Regions from separate parts of the Kitasatospora sp. NPDC091207 genome, predicted to be linked through region 2. Evidence: riboswitches for the same ligand, from Rfam matches in the RefSeq annotation. Region 2 holds a riboswitch; the other holds the start of a gene.
The links. Region 2 has a riboswitch for S-adenosylmethionine ahead of ACIQTO_RS06700 (aminotransferase class V-fold PLP-dependent enzyme). Riboswitches for the same ligand answer to the same signal wherever they lie in the genome.

Region 1 (5,441 bases), on a different contig from region 2:
ACGCTCCCGCTGCTCGCTCCCGGCCCGGGGGGTGTAGAGCAGCGCCTCGTCCCCGTGCATCCGGAAGACGTCGGGCGCGAGGAAGGCGCACTGCGCGTACCCCTGGCAACGATTGAGATCAACGACCACCCTCACCCGGGCACCACCCTCACGACACGCGGTCAACGTCCACGCCAGCCTCCGTCGCCGCGGCCGCCGCCGCCCGTTGTGGGACCCCCATCGAGTGACCCGCTCGGGCACGGCTCCGGAGGTCGGCACGGGTCACAGGTCGGCACGGGTCACGGGTCGGCACGGGCCGGGGCCCCTCACGCGCGGCCGCCCGGCCCGGCGGCCGCGCGTCGGTGTGGTGTCCCTCACCCTTTCGGCTCCCCGACCGTTCGGCCCCCTACGATCTTCCTCGGCGCGGGCACCCACCGGACCGTCCCGCCGCGTCCCGCGCGTTGTCGTCCACCCGAGGAGAACCGCCCCCGTGACCACCGGCACCGTCGCGCCCGACAGCTACTACCAGCGGACGGACGAGCACCGCTACAAGCCCACGGCCCACGCCGGCGGCGCCTGGCACAGCGGGGAACAGCACTTCAGCCCGCTGGCGGGCCTCGTCGCCCACGCGATCGACCGGTTCCGCGCCGCACGTCCGGACGACGGGCTGGCCCTGGCGCGGATCAGCTACGACATCCTCGGGCCGATCGCCCTCGACGAGTGCGAGATCAGGGTGGAGAGCGTGCGGCCGGGCCGCACCATCGAACTGGTCGAGGCCGTCGTCCTCATCGGCGACCGCGCCGTGGTCCGGGCCCGGGCCTGGCTGCTCGCCGTGGGCGACACCGGCGCGGTCGCCGACAGCCCCCACGAGCGGATCTCCCCTCCCGAGGCCGTCGCGCCGTGGGACATGAGCGCGCAGTGGGACGGCGGCTTCGTCTCCTCCGTCGAGGTCCGCCGGGCCGCGGCCCGGCCGGGCCGCTCCGTCGCCTGGATCTCCAGCCGGCTGTCGCTGGTCGCCGGCGAGCCCAGCACCCCGCTCGCCTCCTACCTCGCCCTGGTGGACGCCGCCAACGGGATCGCCGTGCAGCAGCCGCCCACCGCGTGGATGTTCCCCAACCTCGACCTGACCGTCCACTTCCACCGGCAGCCCCGGGGGCCGTGGACCGGCCTGGACACCACCGTCAGTTTCGGACCGGCCGGCCACGGCCGCACCAGCTCCGTGCTGCACGACCTCGACGGCCCGGTGGGCCACGCCGAGCAGATCCTGACCGTCCGGCCGCTGCCGCTGCCCGGCTCGTAGCGCCGGACAGCGGGAGCGCCGGCCGGTCAGGCCGGCGCGGGGAACCGGCCGGTCAGGGGTGGCACAGGGCCTCGGTGAGGCGGTGGGCCGCCTCGGTGACGGCCCGGGAGAGCTGGGCACCGGGGTGCCGGGTGAGCCGTTCGATCGGGCCGGAGACGGAGACCGCGGCCACCACCCGGTCGGACGGGCCGCGGACGGGCGCGGAGACGGACGCGACCCCGACCTCGCGTTCGCCGATGGACTGCGCCCAGCCGCGGCGCCGCACACCGCTGAGGGCGGTGGCGGTGAAACGGGCGCCCTGCAACCCGCGGTGGAGCCGCTCGGGCTCCTCCCAGGCGAGCAGGATCTGGGCGGCGGAGCCGACCTTCATGGGGAGGGTGATCCCCACCGGCACGGTGTCGCGCAGGCCGGAGAGCCGCTCGGCGGCGGCCACGCAGATCCGGATGTCGCCCTGCCGGCGGTACAGCTGGGCGCTCTCACCGGTGACATCGCGCAGCTGGGCGAGGATCGGGCCGGCGGCGCCCAGCAGGCGGTCCTCACCGGCGGCCGCCGACAGCTCGGAGAGCCGGGGGCCGAGGATGAACCGGCCCTGCAGGTCCCTGGCGACCAGGCGGTGCTGTTCGAGTGCGACGGCGAGCCGGTGGGCGGTGGGCCGCGCCAGGCCGGTGGACGCGACGAGGCCGGCCAAGGTGGCGGGACCGGCCTCCAGGGTGCCGAGGATCGAGGTGACCTTGTCGAGCACACCGACGCCGCTCGTGTTTTCCATGAATGGGTACTCCGTCTCAAATCCCGTGAGCAGCGGGTGGGATCCGCTCACGGAGGCTCCGTGCGGGGAGCCGGGGGGGTGGTCAGCGAGGGCGGGCCGAAGGGGTCGGCGGATTGCCTGCGCCGGGCACGAGACGGGTACGCGGAAGGACCGGGACGGGAAGCGCCCGGACGAAGGACAGCACTGAGAGCACCGTGTCTCCTCATCTTTCCCGCGCCACATTGGCGACAGGCCGGAGTTGGCACTGCTCCCGGTCGGTGCGGCGTACTTCGGACGCCGGGTCGACCGGGGAGTTGCCGGGGCTTCGTAGGGCCGGTCCCTCCACCCCTCTGGATGATTCGCGTGGAACTTTACAAGATCCCCCCAACCACCCTCCAAACCGCCCCCCACCCTCGGCCGCGGGACGTGCTCCCCGGACCGCTCGCCCGACCGGTACCCGCCCGGTGCGAGAGCACGCGTTCGGCGCGGACGGCGCGGCACCCGCGTGCCGCCGTCCGCGCCGTCGCCGCGCTCGACCGTCAGGCTCCGGTGGGCGTCACCGCGCACTCGTCGTCGGCGACGATGTCGAGGTACCTCTCGTCGACGAGGACGTTGATCTTGTACTCCTTGTCGCCGAGCTCCTTGGGCTTCCGGTCCTTGTCGAGCCACTCCTGCACCCCGCCACCGGGCATCGCGAAGGCGGCCGCGGTGTGCCCCCGCCAGACGTCGAACGGCTTCAGGACGACCAGGCAGTGGTAGCTCCTGCCGTCCTCGTTCGCGTCGCCGTTGAGCGCGTCCGGCGTCACCGAGCGCTGGACGAACGGTGTGCCGGGATCGGCGAAGTAGCCGCCGTGGAGCGCGCCGAAGCGGTCCAGCTTGGTGCCGGCCGGCACCGTCCACAGCGTCTTGTCGACCACGCCGTTGACCTGTTGGAAGCCGCGGTCGGGCGGGTACACCCAGACCTTCTCCGGGCTCGGGTCGGCGTACAGCTTCACGAAGTTCTTGGCGCTGAGCCCGCCGAAGCGCTGATAGCCCCTCAGCATGACGGCGACCGGATCCGTGTTCGGCAGGGCGGCGGGCCCGAGGCGGCGCTGTCCGCAGTAGTACCGCTCCGGATGGGGGTCCGCCGGTGCGTCCGGGCACTCGTCGGCGCTGACGAGTGTGGTCTTCACCGGCCGGGCGACCGCGTCTCCCGCGACCGCGACGCCGGTCAGCGGCAGAGCACAGGCGAGGGAGACGGTGAGCATCGGGCGAAGGCGCATGTGGCGCTCCGTTCCTTGAGGTGTCGAGGCGTCGAGGTGCCGGCGTTCATCGGTCTCGTGACGGGACGTGAGGTTCGCGGGCCGGCCGGCGAACAGCTGCCCGACGTCGGACCCCCGCACCCCGTCCATCGCGCCGGCTCCCCGGAGTCCATCATTCGTATACGGACCATAGGGCCGGCGGCCCACCCGGCCGGCACGCCACACCGGACCCCCGGGGGCCGGTCAGCCGACCGGCCCCCAACAGGCCGGCGGGCTCCACCGGGCCGAGGTCCGGCGGCGGGACACCGGCAGCCCGGCGGGAAATCGAAATGACCCGGGCTCGCCGGGAACCGCCCGGCTTGATCGACCCCATCGAACAGGGGCAGGATCCTGCTCCATGGAAGAGACCTGGATGATTGTCAACTCCCTTGCCGCAAAGCTCGATTCACACTTCGACCGGAGCGACGAGCAGCGGTGGACGGTGCAGGCCCTCAAGCTCCAGGAAGAGGCCGGAGAGGTCGCCGAGGCCGTCATCGGGGCACTCGGCGCCAACCCCCGCAAGGGCTATTCGCACGACTGGGACGACGTCCGCAAGGAGACCTGCGACGTGGCCCTGTCCGCCCTGGTGATGCTCGCCCGGATGGGCGGCGACCCCCGGCGGTTCTTCGACGACCACCTCCGCTCGGTCGCCGCCCGCGACACGGGGGGCGCCGGCCCGGCCTGAACGCCCGGCAGCCCGGCGGCCGCGCGACAGGACACCGGGTGGCTGACCGCCGTCCCGAGGTCCACGAGTCAGCTCGCCGGTCCGTCCGGTCTCGCCGGGAGGGCCCTCCGCTCGGAGACCACCCGCCCCGGACGGCCGGAACGGCCGCGCGCGTGGTCCCCCGTCCTGGGGAACCACGCGCGCGGCCGTCCGGGAGGACGAGCGGGCCGGGCCCGCCCGGCCCGGGTGCGGATCAGGCCTCGCACCCCTTCGGACCGCGCGGCGAGCGCCGCGCACCGACCGCCAGCACCACCACGGCGGCCGTGATCACGACGCCGAGCGCCAGGCTCACCGGACCGGTGCCGAGGCCGAGGCCGCCGCGCTCACGGCTGACGCCGGCCCAGTCGGCGAAGCAGGCGCCGAGCGGGCGGGTCAGCACGTAGGCCCACCAGAAGGCGAGCACGGACGGCATCCGCGCCAGCCGGTGACCGAGTGCGGGCACGGCGATCAGCGCGGCGAAGACCAGCCCGGAGGTCAGGTACCCCCAGCCGAAGGTGGCCGCGGTCAGATCGCCGACGGCCGTGCCGAGCGCGAAGGTCGCCATGACGGCCGACCAGTAGAAGAGCTCGGGCCGCCCACCGGAGACCGTCTCGACCGCGAGCGTGCCCTCCGTCCGGCGCCACAGCCGGAACACCAGGGCCAGGGCCACGGCGAAGACCGGCGCGGACACCGCGTACGGCACCCCGAGGGCGACATGGGCGACGTCGGCGGCCATGGTGCCGAACACGCTCACCATGACCACCGCCGCCCAGTAGACCGCCGGCACATGGCGGCGGGTGCGCGCCTGGGCGAACAGCACCGCCGCCAGCAGCAGGCCCGCCGAGCCGACCGCCGGGATCGGCCCCATCGTGCGGGCGAGGTAGTCGGAGGTGGTCTCACCCATCCCGGTGGTGAGGATCTTGACCACCCAGAACGCGGCCGTCACCTGCGGGACCTTGTTCCACACCGGCCGGCCGGGCCGGGCGCGGCGGCCGGCCGCGCGTGTCATTGTCGTGCTGGCGCCCAAGACGACGGCGCTCCTTTCCCGAGGCGCGGCCCGGCCGCGCCGACCCGATGGTTCAGCCGCCCAGGACCGTGTTGCCGGTGATCGTGCCGGTCGCCCCGTCCACGGTCACCGCGTGCCGGACACCGTCCGGGCCGACCACCACGGCCCGCCAGGCCCGGCCGCCGCCCTGCTCGGCGACGGTGGTCAGCGACTCGACCTTGCCGCCGGCGACCCCGGACAGGGCCTTGGCGGCCGCGTCGGCCGCCTCCACCGACGGCAGCGGCGCGGGCGCGGCCTGTCCGCCGTGCCCGTCCCCGCGCCCGCCGTCGCGCCCCTCGCCCTTGCGGCCGTCCTTGCGCCCGTCCTGCCCCTCGTGACCGCGGCCCTCACCGCCGCGGCCGCCGTGCCCCTGGTGACCGTCCTCGGCC
Region 2 (5,441 bases):
CGGCACCGGACGGAGGGATGCTTGGTCGCATGGCGATCCCGGTCCTCGACCACACCGGTGCGCGGGGCGGCCGCCCGGCCGCACCCGTCCCGGCCGTCAGCTACGCGCTGATCGCGCTCAACGTCCTGGTGTTCCTGCTCGGCCCGGCGGCCGGCCTCAACCCGTTCTACGGCCGGGGGCAGGACCGGGTCTGCGCGGAGCAGCGCTACGAGCAACGCTGGGGCGCCGTCCCGGCCGAGCTGCTGGCCGGGCGCCCGCTGAGCGCCGAGCAGCTGGCCGAGGCCCCCGATCCGGTGCCGGGCTGCCCGGCCGCCCCGACCCCGGGCAAGCACCCGGCCCTGTCGGTCCTCAGCGGTCTCTTCCTGCACGCCGGCTGGCTGCACCTGCTGGGCAACCTGCTCTTCCTCCAGGTCTTCGGCCCCACGGTCGAGGAACGCCTGGGCCGGGCCCGGTTCGCCCTCTTCTACCTGGCGGCCGGCTCGCTGGCCACGTACGGCTTCGCGCTGGCCGAGGCGCACTCGCCGGACTCGACCAGGGTGCTGATCGGCGCCTCGGGGGCGATCGCCGCCGTGCTCGGCGCCTACCTGCGGCTGCATCCGCGCGCCCGGGTGACCACGCTCGTCCCGCTGCTGCTCTTCCTGCCGCTGCGCTTCCCGGCCTGGCTGGTGCTCGGCCTCTGGTTCGCGCTCCAGTGGTGGTCGGTGCACGCGGCCGGGCCCGGCGTCGCCTACCTGGTCCATGTGATCGGCTTCTCGGCGGGGTTCCTGTACGCCTGCACGCTGGCCACCCGCCCCTCGCGACGGCCCGGCTGACGCCCGATACCCTGGCGACACCTCACAAAGGAGCCCGAACAGTGATCACCGCCATCGTCCTGATCAAGACCAGCGTCGACCGCATCCCGGAGATCGCCGAGGCGATCGCGGCCATCGAGGGCGTCAGCGAGGTCTACTCGGTGACCGGCGGCTACGACCTGGTCGCGATGGTGCGGGTGCGCCGGCACGACGACCTGGCCGAGGTGATCCCCGGCCGGCTGAACAAGGTCCCGGGCGTGGCCCACACCGAGACCCAGATCGCCTTCCGCACCTACTCCCAGCACGACCTGGAGACCGCCTTCGCGCTCGGCCTGGGCGAGTAGCCCCTCCCCCGCTCAGCCCTCGCGCCGGCCCCTGTCGACCTGCACGGTGGCGACGCAGCGGCCGCCCTCGTTGCGGTAGTTCCAGGCCGCGCCGTCCGTGACCAGCTCGCGGACGGCGGTCAGGAACCGGTCGATGTGCTCGTCCGGGGTGCCCGCGCCGAAGCTGACCCGGATCGCGTTCAGGCTGCGCTCCCCCGGCAGCGACGCCTCCGGCGCGCCGCACTCGGACGGCGCCACGTCCTCGTCGCCGAGCAGGGTGCGCACCAGCGGGTGGGCGCAGAACAGGCCGTCGCGCACCCCGATGCCGTACTCGGCGGAGAGCGCGGCCGAGAAGTGCGAGCTGTTCCAGCCCTGGACGACGAAGGAGAGCACGCCCACCCGGGCCGAGTCCGCGCCGAACAGGTTCAGCACCCGCACCTGCGGGACCTCCGCCAGACCGGCCGTCAGCCGGGCGATCAGCTGCTGCTCGCGGGCCTCCAGCGCGTCGAAGCCGGCTTCGGTCAGCGCCCGGCAGGCCGAGGCGATGGAGTAGGCGCCGATCACGTTCGGCGAACCGGCCTCGTGCCGGGCCGGGCCGGTGTGCCATTGCACGGCCACCGAGCCGTCGGCCTCCCGGGCCACCGTACGGGTGGCGCCGCCGCCGGCCAGGTACGGCTCGGCCTCGTCCAGCCAGTCGGCCCGGCCGGCCAGCACGCCGGCGCCGAACGGCGCGTAGATCTTGTGCCCCGAGAACGCGATCCAGTCCACGCCCAGCTCGCGCACCGAGACCCGGTGGTGCGGGGCGAGCTGCGCGGCGTCCAGCACCACGCGGGCCCCGTGCCGGTGGGCGGTCTCGGTCAGCTCGGCGACCGGCCACAGCTCGCCGGTGACGTTGGAGGCACCGGTGACGCAGAGCAGCTTGGGGCCCTCGGGGGCCTCGGCCAGCGCGGCGTCCAGGGCGGCGACCGCCTCGGCCCGCGAGCGCGGGGCGCGCAGGTAGGTGACGCTCAGGCCGGCGTGGCGCCAGGGCAGCAGCGAGGCGTGGTGCTCGGTCTCGAAGGCGAAGACCCGGGTACCGGCCGGCACGGCACCGGCCAGCAGGTTGAGCGAGTCGGTGGTGGCCCGGGTGAAGACCACCTGGTCGCCCTCGCGCAGGTCGAGGAAGTCCGCGACGGTGCGGCGGCTCTGCTCGAAGAGGTCGGTGGAGAGCTGGGAGAGGTAGCCGGCGCCGCGGTGCACGCTGCCGTAGTAGGGGGCGTAGGCGGCGACGTCGTCCCAGACCCGCTTCAGTGCCGGGGAGCTGGCGGCGTAGTCGAGCGCGGCGTAGGTGACCTTGTCACCGTTGACCAGCGGGACCTCGACGTCGTGGCCGAGAACGGGGAGCGGGGCGCAGGTTTCGGTGGCGACGGACATGGGAGTGCACTCCTTCGACGGGTAAGGACCCCGGAGTGCGTGTCAGCCGGCGTCCGCGCTTGTCGCGCGGACGGATTGCCGCGAGACCCGGTCCTCACCCAGGGCACCCCGCCACGGACGGAGGGTTGCCGGACAGCCAGCTGGGGCTTTGCACTGTCACTCATGACCTGGCGAAGACTCTAGGTCGCGTCCGCCGGGTGGTCAAACAGGTGTCCACGATCCGGGCTGTGTTGTCGCCCGCTCGCCTCCGGGCCGCTCTCGTCCGGTGCCGACGGTCGGCGCTCCAACGCCGCTCGTTCCTCGCGGCGTCCTCGCTTCTCCCTTTCGGCACCGGCGCGGCCCTTCGGCTCGGGGCGGAGTCGGTCGGGGCCGGGGTCAGAGCCGGTGGCCGGGGTTCGGGCGCCGGGTCGGGACCGGGGCTCAGGCGCCGGGGCCGGAGGCGGGGTTCAGGCACCAGCGCCGCGGTTCGGACGCCGAGGTCGGGATCTCGGGTTCGGGCGCCGGGGTCGGGATCTCGGGTCCAGGGCCGGGGGCCGGCGGGCGGGGCGGCGGGGCGGGTGTTCGCTCGGCTGCCGCGGTCCGTGGGGTACGCGAAGGGCCCGCGGGGCGTCCCCGCGGGCCCGGCCGGCGTCTCACGCCTTGGCGGTGGCCTCCGCCCAACGCCGCAGCAGGTCCTGCGCGGCACCCGAGTCGATGGCGGCCGCGGCCCGTTCCATCCCGGCCGCCAGCTGCTCGGTGAGCGGCGCGTCGGTGAGGTCCAGCGCCACCAGCGCCGTCGCCGTGTTCATCAGGACGGCGTCCCGCACCGGCCCGCGCTCCCCGGCCAGCAGCCGGCGGGCGACGTCCGCGTTGAAGGCCGGGTCCCCGCCGCGCAGCGCCTCGATGCCGACCAGTTCGACGCCGACGTCACGCGGGTCGAAGGAGGTCTCGGTGACCTCGCCGTCGCGCACGATCCAGACCCGCGAGGTGGTGGTGACGGTCAGCTCGTCCAGGCCGTCGTCGCCGCGGAAGACCAGCGCGGTGGAACCGCGCCGGGCCAGCACCCCGGCGATCAGGGAGGCCAGCCTGGTGTCGAAGCAGCCGATCGCGTGCGCGGTCACCTTGGCCGGGTTGGTCAGCGGGCCGAGGGTGTTGAACGCGGTCGGCACCCCGAGGCCGCTGCGGGCGGGGGCGGTGTGCCGCATCGCGGGGTGGAACTTGGCCGCGAAGCAGAAGGTCAGCCCGACCTCCTCGGCCACCTCGGCGACCCGCCGGGCCGAGAGGTCCAGACTGACGCCGAGCTTCTCCAGCACGTCCGAGGAGCCGCTCGCCGAGGAGGCGGCCCGGTTGCCGTGCTTGACCACCTTGGCGCCGGCCGCCGCCGCGACGATCGCCGACATGGTGGAGATGTTGACGGTCTTCGCCCGGTCGCCGCCGGTGCCCACGATGTCCACCGCCGGGCCGGGGATGGAGAGCGGTTCGGCGTGCGCGTACATCGAGTCCACCAGGCCGACGATCTCGTCGACCGTCTCGCCCTTGGCCCGCAGGGCGACCATGAAGCCGGCCATCTGCACGGCGGAGGCCTCGCCGCTCATGATCCGGTCCATCGCCCAGGCGGTGTCCGCCCGGTCCAGGTCCTCGCCCCGCAACAGCGCCGAGAGGATGTCCGGCCAGGTGCGGACCACCTGCACGGGGTCCTTGCCGCCGTTCGCAGGGTTCACGTTCACCATGGCTGACTCCAGCTCTTGTCGGTTCCCCGAGGGGATCTCCGTAAGGATGGAGCCAGCCTATCGAGCGGCGGGACGCGACCGCCCCGCCGCGGCCTTCACTTCTCTCGTACTGAGACGCGCCGTCCTAGCGGGCGGCCGGCGCCCGCTTCGCCAGTCGGGTCCGGAGCAGGGTGGCGGCCGCCTCGGCCAGCGCCACCGGATCCACCGGGCGGGAGATGGCCGCGTCCGCCCGGCTCCAGGCGGCCAGCCACGAGTCCTGCGGCCGGCCGATCAGCACCAGCACCGGCGGGCAGCCGTAGATCTCGTCCTTCAACTGCCGGGCGAGCCCCAGCCCACCCGCCGGCACCGCCTCGCCGTCCAGCACGCAGATGTCCACGCCGCCCTTCTCCAGTGCCTTCAGCACCGCGGGGGTCGTCGCGCACTCGAGGTAGGCCAGCTCCGGAAGATCCTCGGCGGGCCGCCGGCCGAGGGCCGTCAGCACCTGCTCGCGGGTGTTGCGGTCGTGGCTGTAGACGAGAACGGTCAGCGTCTCGCCGGTGGTGTCCGCCATGGGCCCTGCTCCCTCAAGTGTGATCCGGACCACGTTCGCCTCATCCCGGATGCTACTCCCGATCACCGCCCGCCGAGCCACTCCCGCGCGATCCGTCTCAAGCCGCCGCGCCCACGGCCCGCCCGGGACTCACCCGCCCGGAGGACAGGCCGTCACCCCCGGCGGCGCGGTCCACCCGTACGGCCGACGGGACGGCCGTTCCCTTACTCCCGGCGGTCCCCGAAGGAGTGGAGCGACACGCAGGGCAACAGGGTCGAAGATGCCTTCGAAGAACCGTCAGAAAAGGGACACGCCGCTGCTCAGCCGCCATCCGGGCGTCCCGTCGGGCCCCACCGGGGCATACCGCACGCACCGGACACTCCGAGGGACACCCCCCGGCGTGAAGACGGAATAAGGGACCGACATAATGTCCGTCGTGGCGACAGCAACAGCAGTAGAAACCGGGCACGCGCACGGATCGGTCAACCGGCCGAACATGGTCAGCGTCGGAACGATCGTCTGGCTCAGTTCCGAGTTGATGTTCTTCGCGGCCCTCTTCGCGATGTACTTCACGCTCCGCTCCGTCAAGGGAGCCGAGTTCTGGAGCGAGAAGGCGCACGCCCTCAACGTGCCCTTCTCCTCGGTCAACACCACGATCCTGGTGCTCTCCTCCCTC

Region 1: linked by a shared signal. The riboswitch ahead of ACIQTO_RS32695 (IclR family transcriptional regulator) and the one ahead of ACIQTO_RS06700 (aminotransferase class V-fold PLP-dependent enzyme) in region 2 are both predicted to bind S-adenosylmethionine.

The regions. Positions count from the first base shown of each region.
Region 1 covers NZ_JBIVVS010000029.1:8,501-13,941, reverse strand. Annotated here, with positions in the region: gene ACIQTO_RS32705 (ferredoxin) at 1-135, opposite strand, end outside; gene ACIQTO_RS32700 (thioesterase family protein) at 470-1,279, shown strand; gene ACIQTO_RS32695 (IclR family transcriptional regulator) at 1,332-2,045, opposite strand; SAM riboswitch class I at 2,245-2,385, opposite strand; gene ACIQTO_RS32690 (TNT domain-containing protein) at 2,564-3,286, opposite strand; gene ACIQTO_RS32685 (MazG-like family protein) at 3,663-3,989, shown strand; gene ACIQTO_RS32680 (hypothetical protein) at 4,222-5,016, opposite strand; gene ACIQTO_RS32675 (hypothetical protein) at 5,087-5,441, opposite strand, start outside.
Region 2 covers NZ_JBIVVS010000002.1:453,563-459,003, forward strand. Annotated here, with positions in the region: gene ACIQTO_RS06690 (rhomboid family intramembrane serine protease) at 30-812, shown strand; gene ACIQTO_RS06695 (Lrp/AsnC ligand binding domain-containing protein) at 854-1,135, shown strand; gene ACIQTO_RS06700 (aminotransferase class V-fold PLP-dependent enzyme) at 1,148-2,527, opposite strand; SAM riboswitch class IV at 2,578-2,695, opposite strand; gene trpD (anthranilate phosphoribosyltransferase) at 3,160-4,236, opposite strand; gene ACIQTO_RS06710 (hypothetical protein) at 4,361-4,786, opposite strand; gene ACIQTO_RS06715 (heme-copper oxidase subunit III) at 5,193-5,441, shown strand, end outside.